Regions from separate parts of the Peribacillus sp. NPDC097295 genome, predicted to be linked through region 2. Evidence: riboswitches for the same ligand, from Rfam matches in the RefSeq annotation. Region 2 holds a riboswitch; each other region holds the start of a gene.
The links. A riboswitch is a leader RNA that binds a small molecule or an ion and turns the genes downstream of it on or off. The one in region 2 is predicted to bind preQ1.

Region 1 (10,538 bases), on a different contig from region 2:
GATGGGAGTGCTAAGTATGAAGAAATTATCCGTATTTATTTTAATGATGGTATTCATCGTTACAGGTTGTACGACGAGGGTGTATGACTCTAACATGGAATTAGGAAAAAGCCAATTAAAAGAAGAGAACTACTTAGAAGCTTATGAAGCGTTTGAATTGGCCTATGAAGATGACCAAACGACAGAAGCGAAAGAGCTGATGGAGCTATCGGAATTGCTCTCTAAAGGGATGAAGAAATATGAGGAGCAAGATTTTGATGGGGCACAAGCATTGTTCCAAGAGGCTGCTGCCTATAAGGCAAAATTCGAAGAAGGCAAGTCGATGGTAAAAAAGGCTAACGAGATGTTGAAAGAAACGGAAAGTGCCAGCATAGAACCGGTTGAAGAGGATACGGCACCTGGTGAAACAATGGATGAAGATAAAGGTGAAGAAGTAGAGGGTGTACCAGAGTCAGAAGCTGAAGATAATCCGGCAGTGGAAACAGAAACACCGAAAGAAGCGCAAGAAGAGGAAAAAGCCGTCCAGGAGGAACCAGTTGAAAAAGAAACCGTCGTTGAGGAGAAAGAGTCGGATGAATCCATTTCGAAAGCTACAGCCGAGCAACTGGTGAAAGATTTCGTCAAGTTTGACGAAAATCCGCAGCTACAAATCCACTATGACCATGATGACGAAAAGGAAGATTATATTTTCCAAGTCTTTGAAGTGGTCAATGATAGTAACGAAGGTGGGCATACTGCCACTTGGGGCTGGTATGGCGTGAATAAGAAAACGAAAGAAGTGTATGAACTCATGTAAGTGGATGACGCCTTTAAAGGGGCGTCTTTTTTGTTTGCAAAAATGGGTCTCGGCCATTTATCGGTCAATATGGGCGATATATCGGTCAAAATCCCAATCTTATCGGTCAAATCAAATGATTTATCGGTCAATTTCGCAAAAATATCGGTCAAAGAAAAAAGTTTATCATCTGCAAGGTTTCTTAAGAAATTTTTAATAATTCCTGTTTATGATGGAGCCAAGTAAAAGTCATAAATGGGAGGGACAAAGATGGAGAACTATAATGGTGAAGAACAAGTCAGGGTGAAGGATAAACCTAAAAAAGGAAAGTCGCATGTATTTACGGGTCTCGTTTCTGGCGTGGTGGCTTCTTTAGTAACTTCTTCTGTTTTTGTATTTGGGGGAGAGTTTAAGGAAAAAGAGGATATTGATGATACCCTTCAAACGGCTGCTGTAGAGCAAACGGTCTCTCCACAAAAATTGTCGACGAGCACAGATTCTAATCAGAGGGCAGATATGGTTGAAACAGCTTCAAAATCGATTGTAGGCGTAGTCAATTTTCAAGAATCCAATAGTCGTTATCCTTTCCAGCAACAAAGTACAGAGAGTGAAACAGTGGAGAGTGGCACGGGATCAGGGGTCATTTATAAAAAAGCTAACGGTAAAGCATACATCATCACGAATAATCACGTCATTGAAGGAGCTAAGCAAGTGGAAATTTCATTATATGATGGACAAAAAGCGACAGCAGAGGTTGTCGGTTCCGATGCCTTAACAGACTTAGCCGTTTTGACGATTGAGGGTTCCATGGCTCCGGGGGCTGTCGATTTTGGAGATTCTGATAGCATACGGCCAGGTGAAGAGGTACTGGCAATCGGTAATCCGCTCGGACTTGATTTTTCACGGTCAGTAACGCAAGGGATCGTCAGTGCGACTGGAAGGGCAATTTCGGTTGACACCTCGGATGGCGAATGGGAGTTGGATGTCCTTCAAACGGACGCGGCCATCAATCCCGGAAACAGCGGTGGGGCCTTAATCAATACGGCAGGTGAAGTCATCGGTATCAACAGCTTGAAGATATCGGAAAGTGGGGTGGAAGGTTTAGGCTTTGCAATACCAAGTAATGAGGTCATTCCGATTGTAAAGGAACTGATTGAAAAGGGGAAAGTCACTAGGCCGTATTTAGGGGTGAGTCTTACCAATACAGAAGAACTTCCTCAATATTACCTAAAGGATATGCCTGAAGCTGCAAAATCAGGAGTAATGGTTACAAGTGTGGAACAGGGATCGGCTGCTTCGGAAGGAGGAATACTGGAACAGGATATCATCGTGGCCATTGATGGAACCAAGGTCAGTACAGCCGCTGAAATGAGAAAACAACTATACAAAGATAAGAAAAAAGGAGATAAAGTGGTATTCAAAGTATATCGCGGAACAAAAGAAAAAACGTTGACGGTAACTTTGAAAAGTGCTTAACTGGAAGGCTTCGGATTAATGATCTGAAGCCTTTTGTATCTTTCCAGTTTCCGAGTAGTTTTAGTAAAAGACGCCCATACTATAAATAGAATGAAACGTGCATCTTTTTACTATGTAAGAGGATTTTGTCAAGGATAACACCATGCATACATTGTAAAATAGTTGTAATATTGACAAAATTGTGAAAAATATTAAAATGAAAAGAAAAGGGGTTGTCAGGATGGAAGCTAATCAGAAGGTATTGGATGCGCTGAAATGGGTATCGGGCACAGGGTGTACAATTGGAATTTTATTAGTTTTATTCAGCTTATTTGTAAGCGGTTACAACGAAAGATATGTACTAACCACCATAGGGATAACCATTGCGTTAAGTGCAGCTAGTATTTTCCTTGTTGGTATATTATTTGTTCTGACAGAAGAAATGACGAAGAATACAAAAAAAGGCCAAAGAATTATACCGGACTCATCGAAGCTAATTAAATTTAAAGCCAAATCAAAAAGAAGAAAGGTGTCAATTTGACACCTTTCTTCTTTTTGGCTTTACTTCATATGTATTTAATAAGATGAAAGTCTTGAGGATATCCTTCATTTAGATTAGAATTGATATCGTTGTTTACACCATGAGAGTGAAAAACCTTCATGGAGATAATATTATCCCCATGAACCATAAAAAATAAGAAAGAAGGATCTTTATGAAAAAATAGATAAAATATCCTATCCTAGTATGTGAAGTGTTTAACATTCAAAGTGATTGTCAGGTAGTGTTTCCCATAATGTATAATGTTACAATTGTTTATTTCGTTATATTAATATAAAATAAAGTAGGCATAAGTAGGGATGAATTTACGTTCGGTCATTCCAGCTTATTTTTGTTTATAAGGATTTATTATAGGACTAAATTTAAAATAATACAATATAACTACTCATTTTCCACATATTTACGTATTTTAAATGAACTTTTTATGACATTCTTCAATTCATGTTGTCTTTTTTTCTACTTGGAACTAAGATATGAGAATACGAGTTTTAAAGCTTGGTAAATGTTTTTCCCGAATAATTACCAATGTCAAATATATTATACTAAGAGAGGGGTAGCACGATGAAAATAAAGTGGGCTTTTTTAACCATCCTTTTTACTGTTGCCACAGTGTTAACAGGTTGTGAACCATTAATGGTCTTAGATCCTAAAGGGCCGCAAGCTGAAACGCAAGCTAAGGACATTATGTTATCGATTGGATTAATGTCGATTATCGTTTTGGTCGTTTTTGGAATTCTTATCTATATGCTAGTCAAGTTCAGAGCTTCCAAACAAAGTGAGGGTTACGAGCCTCCTCATATAGAAGGAAGTAAACTTGTAGAAGCGATTTGTTTGATCGTTCCTATTATAATCGTAGGTTTCCTTTCAGTCATTTCAACACAGAGTAACTATAAGGTAGAAGCAACTCCTGAAGGATATGAAGATAAAGAACCTTTGGTTGTTTACGCATCAACTTCTAACTGGAAATGGCATTTTAGTTATCCAGAAGAAAATATTGAAACGGTTAACTATTTATACATTCCGACAGACCGTCCACTTGAATTCAAGCTTTATTCTTATGGACCGATCACAAGTTTCTGGATTCCACAACTTGGTGGTCAAAAATACGCAATGAGCGACATGGTTACTACGTTGCACTTAGCAGCGGACGAGCCAGGTGAATATATGGGTAGAAACGCAAACTTCAGTGGTAAAGGATTTGCTGAAAATACGTTCAACGTAACAGCAATGCCTCAAGCTGAGTTTGATGAATGGGTAGATGAAGTGAAACAAACTGCTAAACCTCTTACTGGAGAAAAATTCGATGAGTTATTAGAACCAGGTCATCTTGGTACTTCTACTTACACTGGAACTCATCTAGAATTCAGTCCTGCACCTGAGGGTGAAAATGGGGGACATGATCATGGTTCATCACACGAAGAACATGATTCACATGAAGAACACGAAGAACATAGCAATCATTAAGATGTAGGGTTGGTTATATTACTAACCTTACAGAGTAAACAATAAATTTCCAAAAGGAGTCACGATAGTATGGAATTCTTTGATCGATTTGCCGTACCTCATCCAAGTCTTGCGATTTACGCATCGATGGTTGCCATTGGTCTTACTACTCTTGCCATAATTGCTGGTTTGACATATTTCAAAAAATGGGGTTATCTTTGGCGTGAATGGTTAACTACAGTTGACCATAAACGTATCGGTATCATGTATATAATCGCAGCTTTAGCCATGCTTTTCCGCGGTGGCGCAGATGCTATCATGATGCGTGCACAACTTGCCGTGCCAGATAACAAACTTTTAGATGCACAGCATTATAATGAAATTTTCACGACACATGGTGTCGTAATGATCATATTCATGGCTATGCCATTTATCATGGCCTTCATGAACATCGTAGTTCCATTACAAATTGGTGCACGTGACGTAGCATTCCCACGTCTAAATGCATTAAGCTTCTGGTTATTCTTTATGGGTGCAATGTTATTAAACATTTCATTCGTAGTTGGTGGTTCTCCTGACGCAGGTTGGACTTCTTATTTCCCACTTGCAGGTAATGACTTTAGTGAGTCGGTAGGCTCGAACTATTACATGTTCTCTCTTCAAATTGCAGGTCTTGGTACATTGATGACGGGTATTAACTTCATCACGACGATTCTGAAAATGAGAGCACCTGGTATTACATTAATGAAAATGCCAATGTTTACTTGGTCTGCATTAATCACAAACTTGATCATTGTTTTCGCTTTCCCTGTATTAACAGTGTTACTTATCATGGGAACAATGGATCGATTATTCGGAACCCACTTCTTTACAACAACTGGTGGCGGTATGGATATGCTTTGGGCTAACTTCTTCTGGGTATGGGGTCATCCTGAGGTTTACATCTTAATCTTGCCGGCATTCGGTATTTATAGTGAGGTTATTTCAACATTTGCAAAACGTAATCTATATGGTTATAAATCAATGGTAGCTTCAATGGTTATCATCTCGCTTCTATCATTCCTAGTATGGGTGCATCATTTCTTTACTATGGGTCAAGGAGCACTTACAAACAGTATCTTCTCTATTACAACAATGGCGATTGCTGTTCCAACCGGAGTCAAGATATTCAACTGGTTGTTCACGCTTTATAAAGGTAAGATCACTTTTAGCACGCCAATGCTTTACTCAGTACTATTCTTGCCGATTTTTACAATCGGTGGTGTGACTGGAGTAATGCTTGGAATGTCAGCAGCTGATTACCAGTACCATAATACAATGTTCTTAGTAGCCCATTTCCACATGGTTATTATTCCTGGTGTTGTATTTGCGATGTTAGCTGGTCTTCATTTCTACTGGCCAAAAATGTTCGGTTTCATTTTGAATGAAAAAATCGGTAAGATCTCAGCTTGGATTATCACAATGAGTACGTTAGTTGCATTTATGCCGATGTTCTTCAGTGGTTTAGATGGTCAAGCACGTCGTATGTACACATATTCTGAATCAACTGGATTCGGTTTGATGAATATGATTTCATTCATTGGAGCAGCTGGACTTGCTGTAGGTTTTGCGGTAATCGTCTACAACGTGTACTACAGTATTCGTTACTCTCCAAGAAATATCGGTAAAGATCCATGGGATGCCCGTTCGCTTGAATGGTCTACTTATAACCCTGCACCAGAATATAATTTTGCGGTATTGCCACAGGTTAATTCAATTGAACCTGTATGGGATGCTAAGAAAAAGGGTCACGATCTATTCCCAGGCAAGTATGAAAAAATTCATATGCCAAATAATAGTGGAATGCCGATTATCATGAGTGCGATCTTCTTTGTTTGGGGATTCTCATTCGTATTTGGACTTTGGATTCCTGGTATCATTGCTACAATCGCGATCTTTGTATGTATGGCGCTTCGGTCATTCGAGGAAGATCATGGTCACTACATTTCAGTTGAAGAAATTGAAGAGACAGAATCAAAATTGCGAGGTGCTAAATAATGAAAATTGATAACTCGCTGCCACTTGAATATAGTACTGAAGAGAATAGTCTGAAGATATTTGGCTTCTGGATTTTCCTTGGTGCTGAAATTATGCTGTTCGCTACACTATTTGCTGGATATTTCGTATTACAGGGCCGTACTGATGGCGGTCCTGGAGTAGAGATTTTCGAAATCACTCCAGTTCTAGCAGAAACCATTTTACTTTTAACAAGTAGTTTTGTTATCGGTCTTGGTATCCACGCTATGCGTCTTGGTAGACAGAAAGCGATGATGACATTCTTTGCTATTACGCTTCTGCTAGGCCTAGGATTCTTATGCGTTGAAATTTACGAGTTTAAACACTATGTTCATATTGGGGCAGGAATACAAACTAGTGCATTCACAGCCATGCTGATGACAACATTGGGAACACACGGAGCTCACGTAACTGCTGGATTATTCTGGGGAACATTCATTATCCTACAGGTTAAAAAGCGCGGCTTGACTCCGGCCACAGCTAATAAGTCGTTTATCTTCTCACTTTACTGGCATTTCTTGGATGTGGTTTGGATCTTTATCTTTAGCTTCATTTATCTGAAAGGAATGATCTCATAATGTCTGAATTATTCCCGCGTAAACAAGTAATGGGTTTTATATTTTCAATGATTCTTACTGCAGCGGCTATTGCCGTTTACTTCCTTGATATGTCATTCGCAGCTGGTATGACAGTACTACTAGTCACTGCATTTATACAAGCAGGTCTTCAGCTTGTCGTATTCATGCATGCTGGTGAAACGAAAGATGGAAAAGCAATTTACGTAAATGTTTATTATGGTATGTTCATTGCATTATTCACGGTTTTTGGTACATTACTAGCTATGATTTGGGACGTGTAAGAGAATCTATCAAAAGAGGGCGCCTTTTAGGCGCCCTCTTTTGATTTGTTCAGGAATTTTCACAAGGTAGCTTAAGGGGGAGGCGTGAATATTTCGAGGAGAGTCTTAATAAAAAAGGCAATAAAAAAAAGCAGGTATTTAAAGCGACGCCTGCTTTTTTATTCTTTCCATTGTTTCTCTACTTGGTGAAGGGCGGTTTGGAAGATTTCTTCCTCATTAGCACCCGGTTTTGCTAGAACATTAGTCTGATAAGATTTTCCTTTGTAATCAACCTTCACAGTAACTTTCATCATTTTACCTCATCCTTTCTTTATTCTACACACATACTATATACCCGTTACTATCGAACAATCAAACATATTGCCTAGCAAAACAATTAAAATATATAATTTTCACAATTATCTGATAAAACAAAGAAATTGTCAAGATGTTTTAGGGTCAGACCCCATTTCCCGGTCTATTTTTTCGCAAATCTCGATATTGACAGAAGTGCGTTTTTTTACTATATTTACAAAAGGTAATTTTATAATATTTCCCGATGAACGGGAGAGGTTCATAGCACTACCCTCTTAAAAAAACTATGGCTTTGATATTTTTTGCGAATCAACCATATCTTTGAGGAGATATGGTTTTTTATTGTATAGAGGCCTTTTATGAACCTCCCTGGTTACGTGGAAGAGGAGGACGTCTATATGTCTGGAAGAAAAGAAGAAGAACTGAATGATATAACATTGCTAGGAAATCAGGGTACCCAATATACGTTTGATTATGCCCCTGAGATTTTAGAGTCATTCGATAATAAACACCCGAACCGGGATTATTTCGTAAAATTCAATTGTCCGGAGTTTACCAGTTTGTGTCCCATCACGGGCCAGCCGGATTTTGCGACCATATATATCAGCTACATTCCAAGTGTGAAAATGGTTGAAAGCAAGTCATTGAAACTGTATCTTTTCTCTTTTCGCAATCATGGGGATTTCCACGAAGATTGCATGAACATCATCATGAACGATTTAATCGAATTGATGGATCCGAAGTTTATCGAGGTCTGGGGCAAATTCACTCCACGTGGGGGCATTTCCATTGATCCATACACGAACTATGGAAAACCTGGGACGAAGTTTGAAGAAATGGCGAATTACCGTTTGATGAATCATGACCTATATCCAGAAACCGTGGATAATCGGTAAATTCTGAATCAACAGGACTAATAGCTCGTATAAAGAATAGTATTTTTAGCTTCTCGATTTTCGGGAAGTTTTTTTGTTTGTATGAAAATACTGGGTCAATATCTTACCATGCAAATGACCATTATTGGATTATAATTATATTGTCTTTATCAAAAATACATATGTCCTCATATAATGGAATTAACTCTTGATTGTTTCACGAAAACGCGTAATAATAGGGTGAGTTGATTTTGACAGAATATTTATAAAATAGGGGTTGTCGGGATGAAAGTAGCAAAGTTTGGCGGGAGCTCGCTCGCGTCGGGGGAACAGTTGAAGAAGGTATTCGAAATCGTGGTTTCAGATCCAGAGAGAAAGGTCGTCGTCGTTTCAGCTCCAGGGAAACGCAATTCCGATGATATAAAGGTAACTGATTTATTGATTGAAGCTGCGGAACAGCAATTACGTGGGGATGATGGCGGGCTTTTAATAGAAGATGTTGTCTCTCGTTATGCGAGCATTGCTGAGGAAGTGGACATTTCAGGAACGGTCATTGCGGAGATACGTGAAGACTTACACACTTTGCTGCATGCGGACCAGAGTAAACCGAAGCGTTATGTGGATGCATTGAAGGCGAGCGGGGAAGATAATAATGCGAAGCTTGTTTCCGCTTATTTTCAGAGTCAAGGTGTGGAGGCGCAATATATAAATCCCAGGAAGGCCGGATTGATTGTGACGGATGTCGATGGATATACACAGGTGCTTCCTGAATCGTACGAGCGTCTATATGCACTTCGTGATGAGCCGGGTATCGTGATATTCCCAGGATTCTTCGGCTATACACTGGACGGGGATGTTTTAACGTTTTCAAGAAGTGGCTCGGATATTACGGGCTCGATTCTTGCAAATGGCGTGAGGGCAGACCTGTATGAGAATTTCACGGATGTGGATGCCGTATACGCAGTCAATCCCAATGTGGTTCCCAATCCGAAGGGAATCCGTGAATTGACGTATCGGGAAATGCGGGAACTCTCTTATGCAGGATTTTCGGTTTTTCATGACGAAGCGCTAATTCCTGCATTCCGGGCTGGCATTCCGGTACATATCCAGAACACGAACAATCCAACAGCACAGGGGACAAGGATTGTGAATACGCGAGATAACACGAATGGCCCTGTGATCGGAATTGCGAGTGACAAAGGGTTTTGCAGTATTTACATTAACAAATACTTGATGAACCGTGAAGTTGGTTTCGGGCGCAAATTGCTTCATATTCTTGAAGATTACGGTGTTTCCTATGAGCATGCCCCATCTGGCATTGATGATGTGACCATCATCCTGCGTCAAGATCAAATGGGCGAAGAAGTCGAGGCAAAAATTGTTTCGCGTATTAAGCAAGAGCTTCATGCCGATCAAGTAATTGTTGAACATAACCTTGCATTGATCATGGTCGTTGGTGAAGGCATGCGCCATAATGTCGGAACGACGGCAAGGGCCTCGAAAGCATTGGCCGATGCCAAGGTTAATATAGAAATGATCAACCAAGGATCTTCCGAGGTGAGCATGATGTTCGGCGTGAAAGGGCATAGTGAAGAAACGGCCATCCAGGCTTTATATCATGAATTTTTTTAAGAATAAGTGTTTTGGAACCTCCTGGATTCGGGAGGTTTTTTTTATGTGAAAAAACTCTTTATCTTTTACCATAATTTAGTCATGATAGAGAAAGGGAAAAATGAAAGAAGGCGGAAGATATGGGATGGTTGATTAATCTCCGGATTGTCATGTTCTTGTTGATCAGCTATATGTATTACTTGCGGATCCCGGATTCTGATCTATTTTTAAAAGGGCTACTCGTCCTAATCGTGGTAGCTTTTATGCTGAATCATTATTTGATTTTCTATAAGGACGCATTTCAGCATGAGTTACGCGTCATCTATTTAGATGGCGTGCTCAGTTTTGGGTACGGCTATTTGTTCCCGCACTCCACCCTTTATTTGATTCTGGTCGGCGTCGTCACGGTTACCTTGTTTATCCTGGTCTCGGAGTCTAAGAAACATCGAATATATGGGCTGTTTTTTGTATTCTTATGGGTCTCGGTCATGGTCTATACCTATTTGCGAACGGGAACTCTCGATATCATTGATAACCTCGTGAGTATCTCGTTTGTCGCCTTTACGGCTGTGGTTGGCAATTTGATTCGAAAACTTATAGAAGCAAGTGAAG
Region 2 (10,538 bases):
GTGCTGGTGAGCAAGGAATTCACTTTCGATGCCGCACATCATCTTCATGAGTATGAAGGCAAATGCAAGAATCTTCATGGCCATACCTATAAGGTCATTTTTGGTGTGAGTGGCTATAATGACTCCCGCGGGTTGATGATCGACTTTGGTGATTTGAAAGAGATTTGGAAAAATGAAATCGAGATTCATCTGGATCACCGCTATTTGAATGAAACACTGCCACTTATGAATACAACGGCAGAAAATATCGTCGTCTGGATTTATGAAAAAATGGCTGATTCCCTGAAGAACAAGGACTATAAAGGGGCCCGGGTCGAATTTGTACGTCTATATGAAACACCCACGAGTTATGCCGAAGCAAGACGGGAGTGGATGGACTATGAGTAAATTGCCCGTCATGGAAATCTTCGGACCGACGATTCAAGGAGAAGGAATGGTCATCGGACAGAAGACGATGTTTGTCAGGACGGCCGGCTGCGATTATTCGTGTGCGTGGTGTGACTCCGCATTCACCTGGGATGGCACAGGCAAGGAAGATATCGTCCCCATGACCGCTGAAGAAATTTGGACTGAGCTAAAAGCGAAGGGAGGAAAGGGATTTTCCTTTGTGACGATATCGGGAGGAAATCCTGGTCTGCTGAAAAATCTTGATGGCTTGATTGCGCTTTTAAAAGAGAAAAACATCAAAATCGGCGTCGAAACGCAAGGAAGCCGTTGGCAGGATTGGTTTCTCGATATTGATGAACTGACGATTTCACCCAAGCCACCAAGTTCAAAGATGAAAACCGATTTTGAAGTGCTCGACCAAATCATACAAGAGCTAACCGACACAAGGCACGAAAACCAATTCTCTTTGAAGGTTGTCGTCTTCGATCAGGTTGATTATCTGTATGCAAAGAACGTGCATAAGCGCTATCCAAACGTTCCTTTTTACTTACAGGTGGGCAATGATGACAGTGCGACGAAGGATGACAGGCAGTTAATCAGTGAACTTTTGAAAAAATATGAACGGTTAATTGATCAGGTAATAGCAGATGATGAACTGAATGATGTGAAGGTACTGCCCCAGTTACATACGTACATATGGGGAAATAAACGGGGCGTTTAGCGATGGATAGAATTATATTCAAACTACAATCCCAAATACGATCAAATGGCTCATACAATTCTTCGAACCAATTACAAGAAAAGCAATTTAATATAAAAGGTGAAGGAGATCTTGAAACTTTTTCCTGGTAATAAAAAAGTGATAAAATTAAATGACTAGGGAGAAAAAGGAGATTTCATATGTTAAGTTTTAGAGATTCAACAAAGATTGTTCAGGAAAGTGGGACAGAAATCGCAATAATTTCTGTTGGAGCTACGGAACAGTTTGGACCATACTTACCGATGCATTTAGATACATTAATAGCTGAACAGTATGCAAATGCTTTTGGAGAATTATTAGGTGGCTACGTATTACCAACACTTCCTTTTAACACTTCAGAAGAGCATGCTAACTGTAAAGGCACTATTACAGTGAGTCCCAATGTGTTAACTTCAATGTTGGAAGAGATAATTTTTAATTTATCGAGACAAGGTTTTAAAAAATTCGTTTTATGTAATGGACATGGAGGGGCTTACTGGGAATCTGCTTTTGTCAAACAAATAAACTATAAGTATCCTGAACTTATTTTAATTACTACCCATCGGCATTTAGCTTGGGAAGAGGCTTTAAAGGAAGCAGGTATTGAAGGACTTAAAGAAAGACATGCTGGTTTCTTATCAGTATGTACGGCAATGTGGCTTTGCCCGGAACTTGTAAAGGTTGGTTCAATGGGTTCTGAAGTGCCTGTCGAAAATAATAAATTCGCTGATTATGTTTTTTGGGATAAGCTTACGAAAGATGGCTGCTGGGGTAAATTTGAAAGTGACAGTTATTCCGATGAAAAACTTGCTTCAATTGGAAAAACATTCTGGACCTCTTATATTTTGAAGAGAAGTGAACTTTTAAAAGAAACTCTTGATAAGGCATATCAATTAAAAATGGGACGATGAAAACAAATTAAAAAAAGCAGGGGATTTTCTCTTGCTCTTTTTTAATAGGGGTAAAACGCCATACATCTTTTGTTTTTTTATGAAAAGGTAGTTTCCAGTGAAGGGAAAATACCGCTTTTCTTCTTATTATATATTCCTGTGTGTTCTATCTGGACTGATTTACGTTTTCCTTCCGTATAACACAACGAAATTAAAATACTTATATAGACAATCGACATCCTGAAACCCGCTTTGGTGCAACCATTTAATTTGATCTTCCAGTGTGGACATTTTATCAAGCTTCGTCCGTTCTTGGGCAGCTTCCACTTCTTCTTTGGTTAAGCCACTGCTATTGATTTTAGTCGCCCAATCTTCTTTATAAAGCGACTCAATATGGGATGTTTGACCAAGCACTTGATCGGCATTCACGAACATGCCACCTGGCTTTAAAGCATCGTATAGACAATGATAAAGATTCTTTTTCTCATTATCCGTTAAATGATGGATGGATAAGGAGGAAATGACGAAATCATACTTGTTTTCGAAAACATAATCCGTATAGTCGGCGATTATATACTGGACATCACTTTCACTTTTGAAGCGGTCTTTTGCAACTTTCATCATTTTCTCGGAAATATCGATGAGAGTCAGTTTTGCTTGTGGGAATTTACCTTTTAGAAAGGAAGAAAACAGTCCGGTGCCTGCACCGATATCCAATACATCGGGTCTGTCATTATTCGTCTCGAGAACCGTGATGGGTATCGAGTAGAAATCATCAAAGCACGGAATAAGCTTACGTCGTTGCTCATCATATTGAGAGGCATGCTCATTGAAACTTTCCCTTACATAGTCCTTTGTCATTTAAAAAAACCCCTTCCTTCTCTTTTTATTAGTATAAAGCGTTTGTCATAAAATGGATATAATGCAGAGTCGTACAGCTGACATTCATTCGGAAAAATATTGATTTACTCCCACATTCAAGATAAGATTAAGAAGGAAAATGATAAATCCGCTTAAGGCGGAAGAGGTTCTAGCTACCCTCTCAAAAAAACTAAGGAGAACAGCACTCTTTCTTAGGGTGCTGTTTTTCCTGTATAAGGAGATTGGAAGAAATGATCAGAATTTTATTGTATTTACTATCCATCGTCACCGCAAATGTGGTCACAGCAGCTTTTTTACCATTACAACTTGGTGTGTTCATCATTCCGATGGGAACATTGTTCATCGGAGGGACTTTCATCTTTCGTGATCTGGTTCAAAATAAATTTGGCAGGGCAAAGACCTATCTTTGCATTATCATGGCACTTATTTTATCAGCAAGTGTATCATTCTTATTAGGGGACACATTATTGATCGTATTTGCTTCTGCCCTATCGTTCGTGGTGGCGGAAACGGCAGATACTGAGATATACACCCGCTTAAAGCTACCGTTGGGCTGGAGGGTGTTTTACTCTGGGGTTGTGGGAGGCTTTTTCGACTCCGCGATATTCGTCGTGATCGGGCTTAGTCCGTTGGGTGCGAATATTTTGCCTTGGGATGCCGTGCCTGCCGCCATTTTTGGCCAGATTATCGTTAAAACTATCATTCAGTCTATCGGTGCTGTCCTATTGGGTAAAATCCATGTAAGACTTGAAAAGCGGTTAAGTACGGGAGGGAATGCGCTCGATGGATGATACGAAAAAAGAAGAAGACAAGTGCCATTGCTTGGAAGCCTTTCGCGAGAAATATGGTCCGCAAGTCCAGGGGGAATGTTTGAAATTTTCATGTGCCAATTATAGAAAGCATAATCGAGATAAGCGAGAATCGTGAGAATACATGAGAAAGGTAAACAGAAGAAAAACCCGTTACCAAGACGGGTTTTTCTTATATAGGTTAGTTTTTTATCCAGGTTAGCATACGAATCACTTCAAAAGGTTCAAACCAGGTTACCCATAATAAGATGAAAAAGAGTGAGGCAACAGAAAAGAATTTCGCATTGCCTTTTTCTTTTGCTCCTATTGCGATAAAGCTAAAAATGGCTCCCACGATTTATGTTATTATGAAACCAAACAAAAAATAGTCATGAGTAACGGTACTTAAGAAACGTAATCCAATCCCAATTAATCCAATACTGCTAAAAGCTATAGATAGCCTACTATATTTCCTCATAATATCACCCACTTTACTATTCTCACTATTCATTCATTCGGTAAGATAATTTCCTTCGGCGCACCTCCATCGATATCCACTTTATATAGGTGATACTCCGGATCGCTTACCCCGAATTTTTTATCTACCATGAAGTAGACCGTTTTTGAATCGCCGCTAAGGACTGGGCGTTCGGTGTACTCATCTAAGTGTGTGAGCTGTTTTTCGGTTTTGGTTTCAAGGTCGTACGTATATAATTCATAGATATAATTTTCCCCTGAGTCCTCGTTTGCGATAGATTGGAAAACCATCGTTTTTTCATCGGGTCCCATCATGAAATCGAACACATCAACATCTCTCTCAGGGTCGGAGACGGTTTCGATTTTCTTATTCTTGAATTCGATTTTAAAGATCCGTTGATGCGTTTCGAAAATTTCATCAGCCGTTTTAGCATCGTCATCATCGTCCGTTTGATAATATGCGGCTTTCCCGTCCCCTGCGACATTTAGAGAACTGAGACCGTATTTTTTGAACGTGGTCAATTGGGTAGACTCATTCTTCTCGAAATCAAACTCATAGATATCGAGGTCATGCGGACGTGGACCAGCGATGGGTGAATAGTTTTTATAGGTGCCGGCCCCGATATAAAAAAGGGAACGGCCCTGATTCTCGAATTCGAGTTCTGTGAGGAGAAAATCTACATCGAATAATTCGTTGACCTTCTTGGATCTCAGATCAAGCAAGTGTACAGTACTCGTCGAATCTTCGCCTTGGTTTTTATCTGTCGTGATAAATGCGAGCATATCCCCTTCATAGGAAAAGGTAGGATCGAGTATTTGTTCATCGTTTTTGAGTTCGATGACTTTTTCCTCCAAGGATAAGTCTGGATTATAAAGGTTTAATTGTGGTTTGCCCTGATCATGCGTGACATAGGCAAACGTTCCTTGGCTGGAAACATCGTATTGATTGGTAAGACCCTGTTGTTTTTCATTTTCTTCTTTTTTAAAGACCAAGCCGGCCATGACAAATAAAAGGGTCACGAGAGCTAGCGAGATCAAAATGAGATAAATCGATTTCTTTTTCATTTCAAGAGCTCCTTATCGGTAAAGAGTGAACAGCGTTAGGACAATGGACAACACAAGCACAACCTGTAAAAGGGTGCAAATAGTCGATGCCTTTGGATGTTTTTTCAATAATTTGATCTGCAAGATGTATAGAGATATCCAGAGAACGGCCGGGATGAAAAATAGTACCATAAACAGTTGGATTTCACTTGAGAAAATCAGGAAGATATATAGATAAAAGATGGTGACCGCCATAATCAAGACGCCAAGTGTTATATTAAATATATGCAGCCGCTTGGCTTTTCTTAAAGACTTACCGGTATAGCTTGGCAGCACCAAGGCTGTCTTATAAATGAGATAAAGAGAGAGCAAGAGAATCGCCGCAATGATCAGGCTGAATAAGGGAAACATCGTGAAGTCGAGGGCGGAAGCGACTCCCCAGCCATATAGATAGACAAGGGTGTGTGTCACTAAAGCTGTATTGATCCAAATTTTGCGATTGATAGAGACTAAGAGGTTAAGGGTAAGTGAGAGTAAGGTAGCGCTAGTCAATATCGAAAAAAGAAGCCAGCCGATGTAAGCATCGCCATTTTGAAAAAGTTGTAATGAGTATACGGAGAACGTGTAAAGAATGGACACGATCGAAAGTGTCAGCATTAGTTCTTTTCGATAGGGAAAGAGCGCTTGCTGAATTTGACTGCCAATCTCCCATTCCTCTCCAAAAAGGTCTATCGCCATCTTCTCCGCTTGTTGAGGGGAATGACCTTGTTTGATTAAGTCGGCTTGGCTCATCTCTAGATGGACGAGTATTTCTTCATACATGTCTTCTTTTTCTTCCTTGGTACAATCGGTTTGATTAACGATTTTTTGAATATATCGTTCGAATTTTGTTTTCATCAGAAATCCTCCGCGCTTTTCCGGACTAAATTTTCCAGGAAGGAAAAACTGCTGCGTTTCCTTTCCAGTTCCGTTTGTCCACTGTCGGTAAGCCGGTAATATTTCCTTCGTCCTGCCTCGGACTCTTGCCAATACCCTTCAATGTATTCCTTTTTTTCTAAACGCTTAAGAGCAGGGTATAGCGTGCCTTCACTGATTTCATATTGTCCTTCGCCCATCTTTCTCAAAACTTTCGTCATTTCATAGCCGTATAATTCTTTTTGGGAAAGAAGCGAAAGTATGAGGAGGTCAATGCTGCCCTTCATCATTTCCTTATCCAATTATAATCACCATCTTTTTCCTTTTTTTATATTGTATGACGATGCACCTCGTATTACAAGGTAAAAGATTCTAAAAAAAGTAAATTTTAGATTGCTAAATAAAATCAGTCATAGTAAAATGTGCTTCGAGCCGGATGACTTGTCCAAATTAAGGCCAAGGTACTATAATCAAGGTAACCATAACATTTTAAGAAACTTAATGATTTTATCTGAAATTTCAACATATACAACTAGAGGAAAAGGAGCAGATAGTATGAAAGTCATTGCACCTGAGACATTCACATATAAAGGTGGAGATAGAGCAGTTCTCTTACTTCACGGATTTACCGGAAGCACAGCAGATATGAAGAAGTTGGGTCGTTATCTCAATGACCGCGATTATACCTGCCACGCACCTCTATATAAAGGTCATGGCGTGCCAGCTGAGGAACTTATTCATACCGGTCCTAAGGATTGGTGGAAAGACGTAGTGGAGGGGTATCGTTTCCTTAAAGAAGAAGGGTATGAGGAAATTGCCGTTATCGGGATTTCACTCGGCGGGGTCTTTTCTTTGAAAGTGGGAACTGAATTCCCTGTGAAGGGGGTTGTTTCCATGTGTGCGCCCATGCAGGGAAGAGATGTCGAGCGACTACATAACCGTATGATTAGTTATGCCAAGGCTTACAAGAAATTTGAAGGCAAAGAGGCAGAGCAAATCGATGCCGAAATAAAGCTCCTTGAACAAGAGCCAATGGATTCATTGAAAGATGTGTTGCATATCATCGAAGAGACGAGTGAAAATTTAGACTTAATCACTGCGCCAACCCTTGTTCAACAAGGTCGACTGGATGCACCTGACTATACGAATAGCGCACCGACAATATTCAATGAAGTCGATACGCAACATAGGCAATTGATTTGGTACGAGCAATCAGGACACATCATCACATTGGGAAAAGAACGCGAGCAAGTGTATGAGGATGTTTATCGCTTTTTGAATACCCTGGACTGGTAAGAAGGAAAAAAGGAAGGCCGCCGATTCGAAGTTGGCGGCCTTTTCCTATGATATGAAAACTTTTAGCAGACCAATCTAGCCGTATAAGAAGACTTTGAGGTTACCGGTATGATCTATAGTTGCCAATAAAATATCGGTTACACCCGCATTGTACATGGTTATTTTATTTTTTAACCATCCTTCATCTTTACCTAATCGGTTTAATTCATGAAAATCAATCTTCCCCTCCTTAATTATAATTATGGGAAAAGAAAATGGCTTTGTAGTTAACTGTATGTCAGCTGGGGCAATTGCTTGGTATTGGGGAAGTAAGAAGAACGAAATAGTCCCATCAGGTTCCCAAAATGCCAATGCAACTTTTTGGATTTCTTTAATTCTTGCTTTTCTTAATTCGGATAATAAAATATCGATTGAAATACGTGATTTGATTAAGTTTTTATGGATGACTTGTCCGTTTTCTATAAGGGGCAAAGGAGGACCTCCGAAAAAGTCTTGAAGTCTGCCCCAATGAAGACTCCAAAATACACTGATGATATATAAAATAACTAGTACGACAGACGTGATCATTGGCCCCTTTAAGCCTAACTGTTCATCAGATAATGGATGGGCAAGAATATTTCCAATGATTAAGGCCATTAAAAAATCAATCAACCTTAACTGGGAAATGGCTCGGCGCCCCATCATTTTAACCGCAAAAAGTAAAAAAAAGAAAGATACAATCGCTCGCAAAATCCACTGAAGGCTGGTAAGTGTTTCTTGGCTGTAGAAAAAATCCATCTAAGCTCACGTCCTTGATTTTGGTTATCTAAGAACTAGTATGAGCGTTTGACCGATATAGATGTAAAAATAAAAGAAGTGAACCTCTAATGGAAGCCCACCTCTGTTATCGTATTTGGTGCGTTGCCACGCCACCTGAGTCCTTCTCGATGAATTTTCTAACTTGTTCTAGCGTTATTCCACATTGCTTCGCTTCTATAATGAGTGCTAGCCATAAACTATCAAGGGGCTTCTGCTGAAGCTCTTCTTCGCAATCCATGAATTATCCTCCAATCTAACCCTTGTTCTTTAAATAACCCAGAGCATTGCAAGCTAGAAAGTAAACTGACTGATTGGGTTTAGTTCTATTACATAATAGCCGATTCTTTTGTCTCTATGACTGTTCTGATGGTTAATGTTAGGAGCTTTAAGTGTGGGAAAATCAGACGGGTCAATATGGTGAGGAACATTATTCTTTATTGGATTAAATACTTCTCATAATATTACTCCTGTGTATTATCTAACAGGAATAAAGTAGTAGTCAAGTTAAAATGTGCAATTGACAGAATATTTGATAAAAAACAAAAAAACCGTTCAGGTCATCCCTGATTACGGCTTGAAAATGGCTCATCTTGTTACATAATTCTCTGTATAATATGGTTTTTCATTTTCTTCAAAGGCAACCCCCACTCCGAGTGAAGAGAAGTCTTTTTGTAATTTATTTTCCCTATGCCCGATTGAATTCATTAAACCTTCATGTGCAAAGATACTGCTGTTCTGACCAGCAGCAAGGTTTTCTCCAGCCATCCGGAACGATATCTTATCACTTTCCATCCGATCGAAGGGGGATTCCCCTTCAAGATTGGTGTGGTTGAAGTATTGATTGACGGCCATGTCTTTGCTGTGATCTTGAGCGGTCACTTTAACCTGTTTATCCCATGAAAGGACGGAAAGGTCGTGATTGACCCTTGAAGCATTGGTCAGATCGAAGAGTTGATATTCAAAGCCCTTTTTAAGCTCAGGGCTAGCGGCTGCGAAATAAGTGCGCTTCTGCTGTTCAAGACCTGCACTGATGATTTGGATCGATGTGACGGTATTCTTCTCATGTTTATCATAAAAAATCGTGACGAAGCTGTTATCCATCTTGAATATATCGTATTCGCCATTGCTCTGAATCTGGTAATACACATTGCCTTTAAGCAGTTTTGTGATCGGTTCACTCATTTTTTCCGTCACCGTTTCCTTTGATGTGCCCCGTTTTATCCCCTGCTTGGAGGAAATTAAATCTTGATTTGTATAGAGACCGACCACTTTATCCTTGCTGTCGTATGCGACCATGAAGAAGTTTTGGTAGTTTTCATGATAGGCAAACCACTCCACTCCATATTCGTTCACGGAATGACGTTTCGCAGGTCCGGCTTGATTTTCAACGGAATCCTTTGTGTCGCCAAGCTCGATATTACGGACCGAAAAGGAGGATCCAGCAGGGGCTTGCAAGTCAGGTTTTTCCACCTTTTTCGTTTCGGGCTGTTCTTCATTCCTTGATTGATTCATTGTATCTGTCAACTTTCCGATTAACTGGTTGACTTCGGCATTCAACTTTTCGATGGCATTGGATACTTCAGGCTTGGTTAAGAGGGAGCGAACATCTGTCGTGAAAGATTCGATTCCCGCCTTTATTCCCGATTCCTGAATGTCTTTTCCATATCCATACCAAAAACCGCCGAGAAGGAGAAAGAGAATCATTATATTCAGCACTTTTTGCACATCGTTCACCCCAACTCACTATATAATCACGTTTCCTAGAATTAGCTTGTAAATTGTAAGAGGGGAGGAATCATCAACAATACGATGGAAAAAACGAATAGGACCTGTGTAACCCTTTTTGGCAGCTTTTCTTTTTTTCCTTTATACCACCCACTGAATTGCAACTTGTTTCGATATACAATAAACAATAATATAAGTATGGCCACAGAACCCAAATAGCCATACTGATTATAATCGATGCCGAAATTCTGATAAACATTTGTTAATATGCCTGAACAAAAAGCGCCGACAATGCCAAATATTAAAAGAATCCGGAATAACTCCAATAGTATTCTCATGTTTTCCTCCTACATTTCATCTTGTGACCCCTACTGTATCTATTAGTTTTCTACACCAGTCTTAAGGGTTCCTTCATTTGATTCACTTAAGTCGATCATTTAACACACTTTCTTCAAGGACGGAAAATTTATCACCATACACTTTCGTAATATGATTTTCACCCCAAGTACATAATGCTTGTAATATGCTTTCTAAACTCTGTCCGTACTCACTAAGCTCATATTCTACTTTAGGCGGCATTTGGTTATAAACAATTCG
Region 3 (10,538 bases), on a different contig from region 2:
GAATGGCAAGATGACTTTGGGAAAAGCGGATGCAAAAAATGTTGCGGTCTTTAATTTATTTGTTGGCTCATTTCAAGTAATCGGAGCCTTTTATTTAATTGTCGTTTCCGAACCAAGCAATGCAATGTCTTTAGGCAATGCATCGATCTTCTTATTTGGTTTCACTTACTTATATTTAGGGATAACCATTTTAAAAGGGATGGATGGAAGCGGTCTAGGATACTTCTCATTATGGGTGTCCATTTTGTCCCTAGTGTACGCAACTGTCGAGTTTTCTCAAAACGGCGACATGGTTAAGGGTTTGAACTGGTTGTTATGGTCATTCCTTTGGGGAATGTTCTACCTGATCAACACCAAAAAATTACTCATATCCGATTTTGTCGGGAAAATTTCGTTGATTCTATCATGGGTAACGTTAACCATTCCATCATTATTGACCCTTACAGGTGTCTTTGATGATCAAACGGTATACAAATCTTGGTCCTTTGTACTGGTAGCTTCTTTTATATATATCGGGTATTTGGGCTATGTAGCGTTATCTAGAAAGAAAATCATTCAAAAAATATAGTAGATAGTTAAAGGAGCAGTACGCCAGTTTGAAAAAGCTGATGTATTGCTCTTTTTGTGTATGCTCCCTATCGTTTAGGGAGGTGGCTTGATTCGCTTCATTTCAAGTGACGGTTTAGGATTTAGGTTGTACAATACATAAGGTAAATAAATTTTTGATGAATTAGGATGTGTCTATAGATGAGGACGATTGATCCATTTGAAATTCTTGATGGAAAAGCGATTAAATATCTGGATGTCTTTGGCGTTGAAAATGGTATCGCGCTAAAAAGTAAGTATGAAGATAAAACGTATTGGATTTATGACTACTATTGCATGCACCAGACATGTGATTGCCAGGAAGTGTATCTAGAATTCGTTGAGGAAAAGAAAGACCAAAAACAAGCGGGACAGCATTTTGGAATACGAGTTTCTTTCCGTGACGATCAATTTGTTCTGGAGGATTACAATATATCTAAACAAAAGGCGATGGATATCGCTGAAGATACGTTGAAATATAGCAAAGACGTTATGGAACTGTTTAAACAACGTTATGAGAAAATGAAGAAAAAAGGTACTGAGATTATTATCGAGAGTGCAAAAGCGGCTAAAATGCCTCATGTCCATAAAGAACCTGTCATAGGCAGAAACGAACCTTGTCCTTGCGGCAGCGGGAAAAAATATAAAAAATGCTGTGGTGTGGCTTAAACATATCAAAGAGGCTGGCTTCATTCGAAGTCGCCTTTTTTTTGAATAAAATGGATATCTGGGTGACATTTTAGGAACATGTGTTCTATAATGAAGGAGTGAACAGGTATAATGGATAATAAAGGTAGTTAAAAAGTTTCAATTTTCTGAAAAACTATTTTTTATTTCCAAAAATCTGGTATATATTAGTGAAAGAGATTTTTTATCTCTTTAATGGTTAGCGACAACCAGATGGGATAGATCTCCCTCACCGAGGACAGTCAAAATTTGTACGAAGGAAGGGGTAGTCAAATGTCGAGAGAAAAAAGATTAATTCCTTACAAAGTTATAGAAGTAATGGAAACGCCGAAAGAAAAAATTCCCGAAGGTGTGGCGCTTGTTAAAGCACCGGAAATTTGGGAGCCGAGCAATTATGGTGAAGGCGTGGTCATAGCTGTCATCGACACAGGTATAGATAAGGAGCATCCGGATTTAAAGGAGAGAATCATTGATGGCAAGGATTTTACTGGAACCGGCGATTATCATGACGATAATGGGCATGGGACACATGTCAGTGGTACGGTCTTAGCGACCATTAATAATGATGTTGGTGTCGTAGGTGTGGCACCTAAAGCAAGCATTCTCGCTTTGAAGGCTTTAAATGGAAAAGGACAGGGAGATATCAATTGGATTAACGGAGCATTAGAGTATGCAATTAATTGGCAGGGGCCGCTGGGAGAAAAGGTTTCCATCATCTCACTTTCACTTGGAGGTCCTCCAGATGATAAGGAACATGAACTCATTCAAAAAGCGATACAGAACAATATTCTGGTCGTTTGTGCAGCAGGAAATGGTGGAGATGGGCGTCATGAAACGGATGAGTTAGACTATCCAGGCGCCTATCCAGAAGTGGTGGCAGTTGGAGCGGTGGATTTAAGCCGGAATTTGGCTGACTTTTCGAATACGAATGATGAAATTGACATGGTGGCTCCGGGGGTTGAAATTCTCTCCACATACCCTGGAAGTAAATATGCTAAGCTCAGTGGTACATCAATGGCCACACCGCATGTGAGCGGGGCTGCTGCCCTCTTGAAAATTATCACGGAAAAAGAATTCGGTCGTAAGTTAACGGAAGCGGAACTATATGCCCAGCTGGTGAAAAATACGGAAGACCTAGGGATAAATAAGAAAGCGCAAGGCAATGGACTGCTGAATTTAGCGATGGTTGAGCACGGTGCAAAGAATGAAATCAGAATCACCATTGAATCTGACAGTCTTCAATTACCAAGTAAAACAATGGTCTTCGAATATTAAAGTAAAAGAGGCCCCAAAAATTTGGGGACCTCTTCCTAATTCTATCACTTTTTATTCTTTCGCAAGGCTACCAAAAGGGCCAAAATCGAGATGATTAAAGATATAACACTAAGAGTGATGACCAGTGTTTGGCTGTTATCATCTTCTTCTATGGACTCCTTTGACTTGTCCATAGAATCGGAATGCGTGTGATCGCTTTCTGAGGTATGTTCATGACCAGCCGCGTCTGCACTGCCTTTGGAAGCTGTCGTAATTTCCGTTATGGAATGTGGCAGGTCGGAACCTTCTTCACCGCTCCATTCGACGATTTCCCCATCAGCATAGTATTGAAATGCATCCCAAGCTAACTGAGTCTCTTCATCGGGATTTTGGGCGACGAACGAAAATTGCTGGAATTGTCCTGCCGCAATTCCATCACCCGTAGCTTCCCAGGTTACCGTTTTGACTCGCCCTTCTTTATCTTTTTCCGTTGTCACCTTCCAATCTGGTAGTGGTTGGTAACTTGAAAATATGGTACCTTCAGGAACTTTTAAAGCGACTTTCGTAGTGGATGAATCTTTTTCAACCGGTACCTTCAGTGTATAGGTTTCCCAAGCTTCAGGTGCGGACGTGCTTGGTTGGACCGTCACATGGGCATGAGCTGACCCAGCAAAGAGGAATAGGGCTGCTAATGTAGAGGTAAAAAACTTTGTACTATTTTTCATGTTTAAAATTCCCTTCTGGTTATGAATTCCCTACTAAAATTATGAAATCTGCATCAATAGAACCGAGTTCCTTCGTTAAACCATGAACTTGTATTTTCCATTTTCCCGACATGGCTATAATTGATTGGGCTTTGAATTGACCTTTATTTCCTTCTTGAAGTTGCAATTTTATTTCCCCAACGTCTCCTTCCAAAGATTCCATAGTCAATGTAAGTTGTTCGATATTTGTATAAGGATTGCCCTCATCATTCTTTAACTCTACTTGAATGTAGTTATCCCCGGTTTTATTGGGGGTTACGGATAATGTCACCTGATCATCATCTTCGGTGATCTCCGTTTTCTCTACAGGACCGGGAGAAGAATTGGCTGTCTGTACATTCGTTAAAAGAGCGGCAATAAGAAGAACCATGATTCCTATACTAAACTCTATCCCTGTACTGAGACCCAACTTCTTTGTTTTTCTTTTCCCACGGACTAAATGCAACGCCCCAAATCCTATCATGATTAACATAAGTCCAATTTTACCGAGTAATAATTGTCCGTATGTGGTATGTAGTAAGGAATATAAGGTTGGGACATGCTGAAAGCTACTATAAATGCCGCTGACTATTAGAACAATCACAAATAGAATTGCCCATGAGGAAAACTTCTGAATGACTGACCAATAAAATGTTTTATTATCATCAGTCACTTTTGGATTATAGGACTTTGGCAGAATCACCAGTATGGCCAATAATCCGCCTAGCCATAAAGCCATGGATACTATATGCAAAAAATCCATTGATACAGCCCAATATTGATGAGTCGTATCCGTGGTATGTCCGATAAATGCCTTGCAAACCATCAAGGAGGAAACAAGGACTAAGGATAAAATGAACGTGAGCTTGTTGAGTTGATTTCTCATCATGAAGAAAATAGCTATAAATAAAACGAGTAGTAACGTAATTTCTATTAACCATATACTTCCGAACTGAGTAGACTGCATTACTTCTTTTAGATACGTTCCATTAAAGGCATGCTGCCAACCCACTTGAGCGTCAATCGTAACCTTTAAAGGGAGGCTGAGAAGAATGGAAATCGCCAATCCAGAATACGATAACCAAATGTAGCGCCGGATTCTCCTATTGATTGGACCAGGAAGAGGACTTTTTGATAACGATAAATAGAAAAAAGATACACCACTTAGAGCAGCAAAGCAAAGATATTGAAGACTTTGCAGAAAGACTTGAATGGAACTGGGGAAACCTCCTTCATCTTCTGTATTCATTTGATCCGACGGGATATTTGACTTGCCATACTGAAAGGGAATGGTACCGTCGATAGGGTGGCCATCACTAGAAACCACTCTCCACTTAATGATATAACTTCCTTCTTCCAAAGAACTTGACCATGTTGCTTCAAGTGTTTTTTCAGAAACTTGGATATCTTGAAGTGGTACTTCGTTTTTGTTTTTGCTGATTACTTTTAGCGAATAAAATGAAGGTTGTATGTCTTCACTGAACCGAATGCTGATCGTTTCAGGAATAGTGTCTAAACTCTCATTCGGACTAGGGTTAGAGCTTATAACCGTTGCATGGCCAAAGACCGTCATTGGGGAGATAAACAAGGCGAGAATACTGACAAAAAGCCATATGGAATTCTTCATTTTGTTGTGTTATCACCCTTTCGTAAAGATTCTATGAACTAGTATAAAATGAAATTGTGAAATAACAATGAAAAAGTAAGAGAATCTTGCTACATTTTTGTGCTTGTCATTATTTGTATTATTTACTCGTAAGTTAGTCACTAATCATTAAGAGAAATAATTGAAGGTTTCTTCCAGTAAATCTTTGGGGGGAATTCAAAAAAATCTTCGGTTTTTAGTAGGGGATGTAACTCAAAGTGCGGTTTTAATTCTGTCCAAGCAAAATAGGACAAATTAAAGAACTTGTCCTATTTATATATGGGTAATTCAATTTTGACTTCGGTGCCATGGCCTGATTTGCTGTTAAAGTGAACTTTTCCCTGGTGCGCTTCGATAATACGGCAGCTAACGGTCAAACCGAGTCCCGTTCCTTTTTCTTTTGATGAATAAAATGGTTCCCCGAGGTGCTTCATGCGATTTGTTTCTATTCCACAGCCATTATCCTTGATGGTGATGGTGATTGAATCATTAATTTGCTCAATCTCGATCGCTATATGGGATGCCGATGCCTCCAATGCATTTTTCAACATGTTTATGAATACTTGTTTAAGCTGATTTGCTTCACATAAGATTAGCGGTATCTCATTTTTTAGCTGTATAGAAATTTGCGTGGAGGAAGAATTGGCCTCTAATTTAAGCAAGTCTCTAACTTCACCCATCAACTCAACGATTTGATTTTCGCTGAGTGTGAGTTCTTGTGGTTTCGCTAGGACCAGCAGTTCACTTACAATCAAGTTAATGCGGTCCAGTTCACTAAGCATGATGGTATAGTATTGTTCGTGGGGATGATCACTACTACTCAATAGTTGCACGAAACCTTTTAATGAAGTTAGCGGATTCCGCACTTCATGTGCGACACTTGCTGCGAGTTCACCGACAATGGATAGTTTCTCGGATCTTCGCAAGCGTCTTTCTGTTTCGCGAATTTGTGTAACGTCTTTTGCATAAGTAATGATTCCCGCTAATTCGTTCCCTACCAACATTGGTACAAATGTACATGAAAGTAAGATGTAATTCCCATTTTTGGTAACGAACTCTATATCTTGTCCTTTTTTAATCCCTTTTTGTTTTTCGACTACATATTCACAGGAAGAACGGATAAGCTCTTTAGCTTCGCTGGAAAAATTCAAATCGACAAACAGGTCGCCCTGAACCTCTTCGTTATGAAACCCCGTTACGGCTTCGAACCTAGGATTGACAGTTGTAATGGTTCCCTTCAAATCAAGCATGAGCACTGGGTATGGATTGTGTTTAAATAAAGATTTATAGCGCTGTTCACTAGCCAGCAGTTGATTTTCCGCGGCAATTCTTTCAGAAATATCCCTGCCTATGACGACCAATCCTTTTCTGGACCCATCCTCATGGAATATTGGGACTTTGATGGTATCGAAGGTCTTGAAATTACCGTCAGGAAGAGGGATATTCTCCTCACAACGCGTAATTTCCCCCATTTCCCATGTTTCTTGATCGGAGTCTTCGCAGTAAATCAACGATTCCTTGTAAAATTGAGAGTATTCAGCTAGCTCGCTATCTTTTTTTCCTTTATAATCGACATTCTCCAATTGGAATAATTGAAGTCCAACAGTATTTGATTCTAGCCATCTACCTTCTCCGTCCTTGAAGTTCACAAAGTCCACCATTGAGTTGATGAGGGTACTTCGAAGTTGCTCCTCTTCTTTTAATTGTTTGAGCTCTTCTCTTTTAGATAGATAGAGAAATAAAATCAATCCGATTAATAGGACAAATACAAACCCCTCTACTCTCTGGAGGAGAAGGAATACTTCTTTATCTTGTAAAGTAGTAGTTAGATAGTAATTGAAAATAATTAATGTGGTCATTCCAGAAAGAATGTAAATTACTAATATGATCCGTTTTGACATAAGGGTCTCCCTGAATTTTCCGACATTTCCAAAGTTGAAATACATACACATTTTAACAAATTATAGAAGGGAAATATATGGTTCATGATAAAAAAACAGGTATAAGATTACCTGTTTTAGACTGTAGACAAACTCGATGAAAAATGTGAACGTTGATTTCCACTTCAGGCACTCGCTTTCCGCGGGCGGTCAGGGAGCCTCCGCGGTTTCGCCTGCGGTGGTCTCCCCTAGACGCGCATGTCCCGCAGGAGTCTCGTACCTTCCGTTCCAATCAACTTTGCGTTATCATCAAGTGAAATTTATATATTGGCAAAAGAGTATGGTTTAGATTACTTTAAGGGACTTTTTAAAAAAACAGGCGATGCCTTTTGTCGACAAACTGAAACAGGTATAAGATTACCTGTTTTTCTTTAAGAATGTTAGGTTCTTTTTTTTCTTGAAGCGTTTAAAGAGAAGGAAAAAGACTAAGAGCAGGAAACCGAGTACAATTAATGTATATTGATTCATTTCTATGGAGAGTAGTCCGTATGGGATTAAGGATAGAAAGAAAAAGTAAATGAGATTGCCTAATGCGGTTGCGATTAAGAAATCTTTGTAGGTGACGGAGCTAACTCCAGCTGCCAGATTTATTAAACTTGTCGGGATGAAAGGGAAAATTCGACCTGTAAAGACATACATGAACCCATGGTCCATAACAGATTCCTGCCAATCATTACCCATCTTTCTTAAAATCAATGCCTGGAACCAGTGTCTGGCGGCATAGAAAATGATTCCTGATGCAACCACGCTTGTAAGCCAACTCCATAAATATCCGAATGAAAAGCCAAAGATCGTGACATTGATTGTTAAGAGTAAAATTAGGGGAATGACAGTAAAGAAGTTCTGAATAATCATCAAGACGAACGTCACAATAAAGGTAAGTAGAAGGTTTTCTGTTAATATGGCTATCACGGAGTCCAAATCGCTATTCCAAATCAGTGTGAACAATTCCGAATTCAGTCCGATGAAGGTTATTACAATCAGGAGGACGAGTAAAGTCAATATTTGTTTCAACATATCACCACCATTTATCATTTTTTCCGGGTATGGGTGAAAAAAAGAGCCGCTGCATGTAGCAGACAGCTCTTTTTGAAAATGAATGTTCTTTTACATTGTATGCAGGGATTTCAAAGCAGCTTTCCAAATTGAATTCTTTTATTCATTATATAAATGATGGGTGCACCAATCAGAAGGACGAGGAACTCTTCGGTAGCTGTAATTGCCCAGGTCAATAAGAACGGGACACCTAAGAATAGATTTAATTCTATGGCTATCAGGAACATCGTCAACGTGAATACGATGATGGTAACGGCCATTCGACCCTTAATGCCCGTTATGAAACGGGAAGAAAAGATGACAAGCAATAAGGCTATCAGAGATTGCCCGACCCCGAAAATCAAATCATATGCCCCTAGCTGTGAAAAGAACAAGTTCGATATGAACACACCGACGACTATGCCGTATATATATTTTTTATTAAATACAATAAGATGATTCAACATTTCGGGTATGCGAAATTGAAACACCCCGAACATAATCGGTTGAAACACGAATGAGACAGCGATATATATGGCAGCCAATAGTCCATTTATCGCGAGTGTACGAATATTCATTTTTTCTCTCTCCCTAGTTTTTTATCGTGGGATGGTTACGAACCACGTTTAGGCTTTTGCCCGAAGTTTAATAGTATCGTATATAGGGCAGTTACGTCAATTTCAAGAGTTTATGCGTGATATGAGATTTTCAGAATAAAGGAAAGCTATTTTGCTTTAGTGTGATGAAGAATGGTACTATTCATACAAGAGATAAATGGGAAAGGATGAAAGCAAATGTCAATAGAGGCTGTTAAGAACCACTTTAAGCAGTGGAGTAGGGAAGCTGATGTAATGGAATTCGAAACATCTAGTGCAACGGTAAATCAAGCCGCGGATACAATCGGTGTCATTCCTGCTAGGATTGCTAAAACGTTGTCATTTAGAGGAGAAGGGGACCAAGCAATACTGGTCGTAGCTGCGGGAGATGCGAAAGTGGATAATAAGAAATTTCGAAAGATGTTTGGGTACAAGGCTAGGATGCTTTCTCCAGATGGTGTTCTTCAACAGACGGGACATGCAATCGGTGGAGTTTGCCCCTTTGGGTTGGCGAATGACCTGGATGTATACCTGGATGTGTCGATGAAAAGGTTCGGAACAGTTTTCCCGGCTTGCGGAAGCGCGAACTCAGCTATTGAACTTTCACTTGCGGAATTATTTCAATATTCAAAAGCAACGAATTGGGTGGATGTCTGTAAGGATTGGGACCAAGAATCTGATGAGTAAGTTGCAGAAACCTCTCATTTGAATCAATATAGAAAGTCCATATAATTGGATTTTATTCTGCGCTGGGTTAGGGAAATCAGGGAGATATGCAACGATGGAGGGTCATTCATGTCCAATGTCAAGTTTACACATAACGATAGTAGTTATCACAGCCTCAAAAATCTATATGAGGAAAATATCACGGTCAAGAGCATTGCTCAAGAGTTGGAGTTCTGCAGCAAAGATGAACCGGCCATTCCTATTAAAATTAAAATGGAAGAAAAACATTTTGATACATTGGCGGTGGAAGATGAGGGGGAGATTGTTGGATATATCGATAGGCATGAACTTGGTGAAGGGGAAATTTCAGATTATATGAAGGTTTTTTCTCCAAGGGAGCTTGTATCGGATTCAACGCCTTTGATTCAACTATTACATATTTTCAAGAAGAAGACACGGGTATTTGTGCTGGAAAATAATTCAATAAACAAGTTGATCACCCATGCTGACCTCCAAAAACCACCGATCAGAATGTTGATTTTCGGTTATATCACTCTTTTGGAGATGAGACTTAGTGATATCATCTTGCATCGATTCGGGGGTGAAAGCTGGTATCCGATGATCAGCGAGGATCGTCTTCATAAGGCAAATCAATTATATGAAAGAAGAGTGGAGAAAAATGAGGAAATTAACTTAATTGAATGTATCCAAATTAGTGATAAATTCGACATTATTCATAAGGACAAAGAATTGAGAGCCTTTTTCCAAATCCCTTCAAAGAGTAAAGGGAAGAAAGACGCCAACGCCATTCGGAAGTTACGGGATAAGATTTCACATGCCAATGAACTCGGGTTGGATATGTCTTGGATTGACATCATAGAAGTGGTCCAAACCTGTGGTCGACTACTGGAGATTTCCGAAACTTATCAGTATGAAAGGTAATGAATAATGCTTTACCTACATTCACTAGAAAATTTGCGAAGACATTCAAAGAAGAACCCACCATTGTGCAGGTTCTTCTTTTTGGTATATAGATTTCTTCAACGTCAAAAATCCGGCAGTTCATCCAGGTTATTTTCCTTTATGCCATCCGGTTCGCTTCGCAATATATCCCGACCGTATTTATGAAAGACGTCGACATTGGCGAGTGCCCCGGCTTTTGCTTCCGAAAGTGCTGTTGGATAATCAAGTTCTCTTCCAGTACTTGTCTTTATGGCGATGATATTGTCCTCGTCGTTTTTCCTTACGGCGACAATTTCCTCTTTATCGCTACCACTTTGATTGTTAGCTTGTGGCGTAGCTTGTTGTTTATAGGATTCATAAGCTTCTTCAAATGCGTCCATTGTACACCTCCTCTTTATAGGGTGAACCATTTTTCCAGCAATAT

Region 1: it holds a riboswitch for preQ1, as region 2 does, so the genes downstream of both, queF (preQ(1) synthase) here and ACIQXN_RS01645 (VUT family protein) in region 2, are expected to answer to the same signal.
Region 3: it holds a riboswitch for preQ1, as region 2 does, so the genes downstream of both, ACIQXN_RS20550 (QueT transporter family protein) here and ACIQXN_RS01645 (VUT family protein) in region 2, are expected to answer to the same signal.

Annotation. Positions count from the first base shown of each region.
Region 1 is NZ_JBIWCW010000005.1:256,018-266,555, reverse strand. It holds gene ACIQXN_RS12000 (COG3014 family protein) at 17-796, shown strand; gene ACIQXN_RS11995 (hypothetical protein) at 827-1,021, shown strand; gene ACIQXN_RS11990 (S1C family serine protease) at 1,046-2,251, shown strand; gene ACIQXN_RS11985 (hypothetical protein) at 2,472-2,771, shown strand; gene qoxA (cytochrome aa3 quinol oxidase subunit II) at 3,351-4,253, shown strand; gene qoxB (cytochrome aa3 quinol oxidase subunit I) at 4,323-6,269, shown strand; gene qoxC (cytochrome aa3 quinol oxidase subunit III) at 6,269-6,865, shown strand; gene qoxD (cytochrome aa3 quinol oxidase subunit IV) at 6,865-7,146, shown strand; gene ACIQXN_RS11960 (BA3454 family stress response protein) at 7,305-7,439, opposite strand; PreQ1 riboswitch class I at 7,689-7,734, shown strand; gene queF (preQ(1) synthase) at 7,839-8,336, shown strand; gene ACIQXN_RS11950 (aspartate kinase) at 8,601-9,947, shown strand; gene ACIQXN_RS11945 (sensor histidine kinase) at 10,067-10,538, shown strand, end outside.
Region 2 is NZ_JBIWCW010000001.1:338,935-349,472, reverse strand. It holds gene queD (6-carboxytetrahydropterin synthase QueD) at 1-387, shown strand, start outside; gene queE (7-carboxy-7-deazaguanine synthase QueE) at 380-1,108, shown strand; gene ACIQXN_RS01655 (creatininase family protein) at 1,288-2,037, shown strand; gene ACIQXN_RS01650 (class I SAM-dependent methyltransferase) at 2,197-2,877, opposite strand; PreQ1 riboswitch class I at 3,035-3,077, shown strand; gene ACIQXN_RS01645 (VUT family protein) at 3,132-3,689, shown strand; gene ACIQXN_RS01640 (hypothetical protein) at 3,682-3,825, shown strand; gene ACIQXN_RS01635 (TolB family protein) at 4,194-5,228, opposite strand; gene ACIQXN_RS01630 (permease prefix domain 1-containing protein) at 5,241-6,104, opposite strand; gene ACIQXN_RS01625 (PadR family transcriptional regulator) at 6,104-6,424, opposite strand; gene ACIQXN_RS01620 (alpha/beta hydrolase) at 6,678-7,418, shown strand; gene ACIQXN_RS01615 (DUF421 domain-containing protein) at 7,494-8,195, opposite strand; gene ACIQXN_RS01610 (anti-repressor SinI family protein) at 8,302-8,454, opposite strand; gene ACIQXN_RS01605 (CAP domain-containing protein) at 8,802-9,941, opposite strand; gene ACIQXN_RS01600 (hypothetical protein) at 9,983-10,279, opposite strand; gene ACIQXN_RS01595 (winged helix-turn-helix transcriptional regulator) at 10,362-10,538, opposite strand, start outside.
Region 3 is NZ_JBIWCW010000024.1:10,370-20,907, reverse strand. It holds gene ACIQXN_RS20585 (AmiS/UreI family transporter) at 1-568, shown strand, start outside; gene ACIQXN_RS20580 (SEC-C metal-binding domain-containing protein) at 748-1,254, shown strand; gene ACIQXN_RS20575 (S8 family peptidase) at 1,546-2,547, shown strand; gene ACIQXN_RS20570 (YcnI family copper-binding membrane protein) at 2,592-3,251, opposite strand; gene ACIQXN_RS20565 (copper resistance protein CopC) at 3,271-4,896, opposite strand; gene ACIQXN_RS20560 (ATP-binding protein) at 5,184-6,815, opposite strand; gene ACIQXN_RS20555 (TVP38/TMEM64 family protein) at 7,212-7,868, opposite strand; gene ACIQXN_RS20550 (QueT transporter family protein) at 7,982-8,467, opposite strand; PreQ1 riboswitch class I at 8,475-8,519, opposite strand; gene ACIQXN_RS20545 (YbaK/EbsC family protein) at 8,684-9,172, shown strand; gene ACIQXN_RS20540 (hypothetical protein) at 9,281-10,093, shown strand; gene ACIQXN_RS20535 (DUF3892 domain-containing protein) at 10,198-10,494, opposite strand.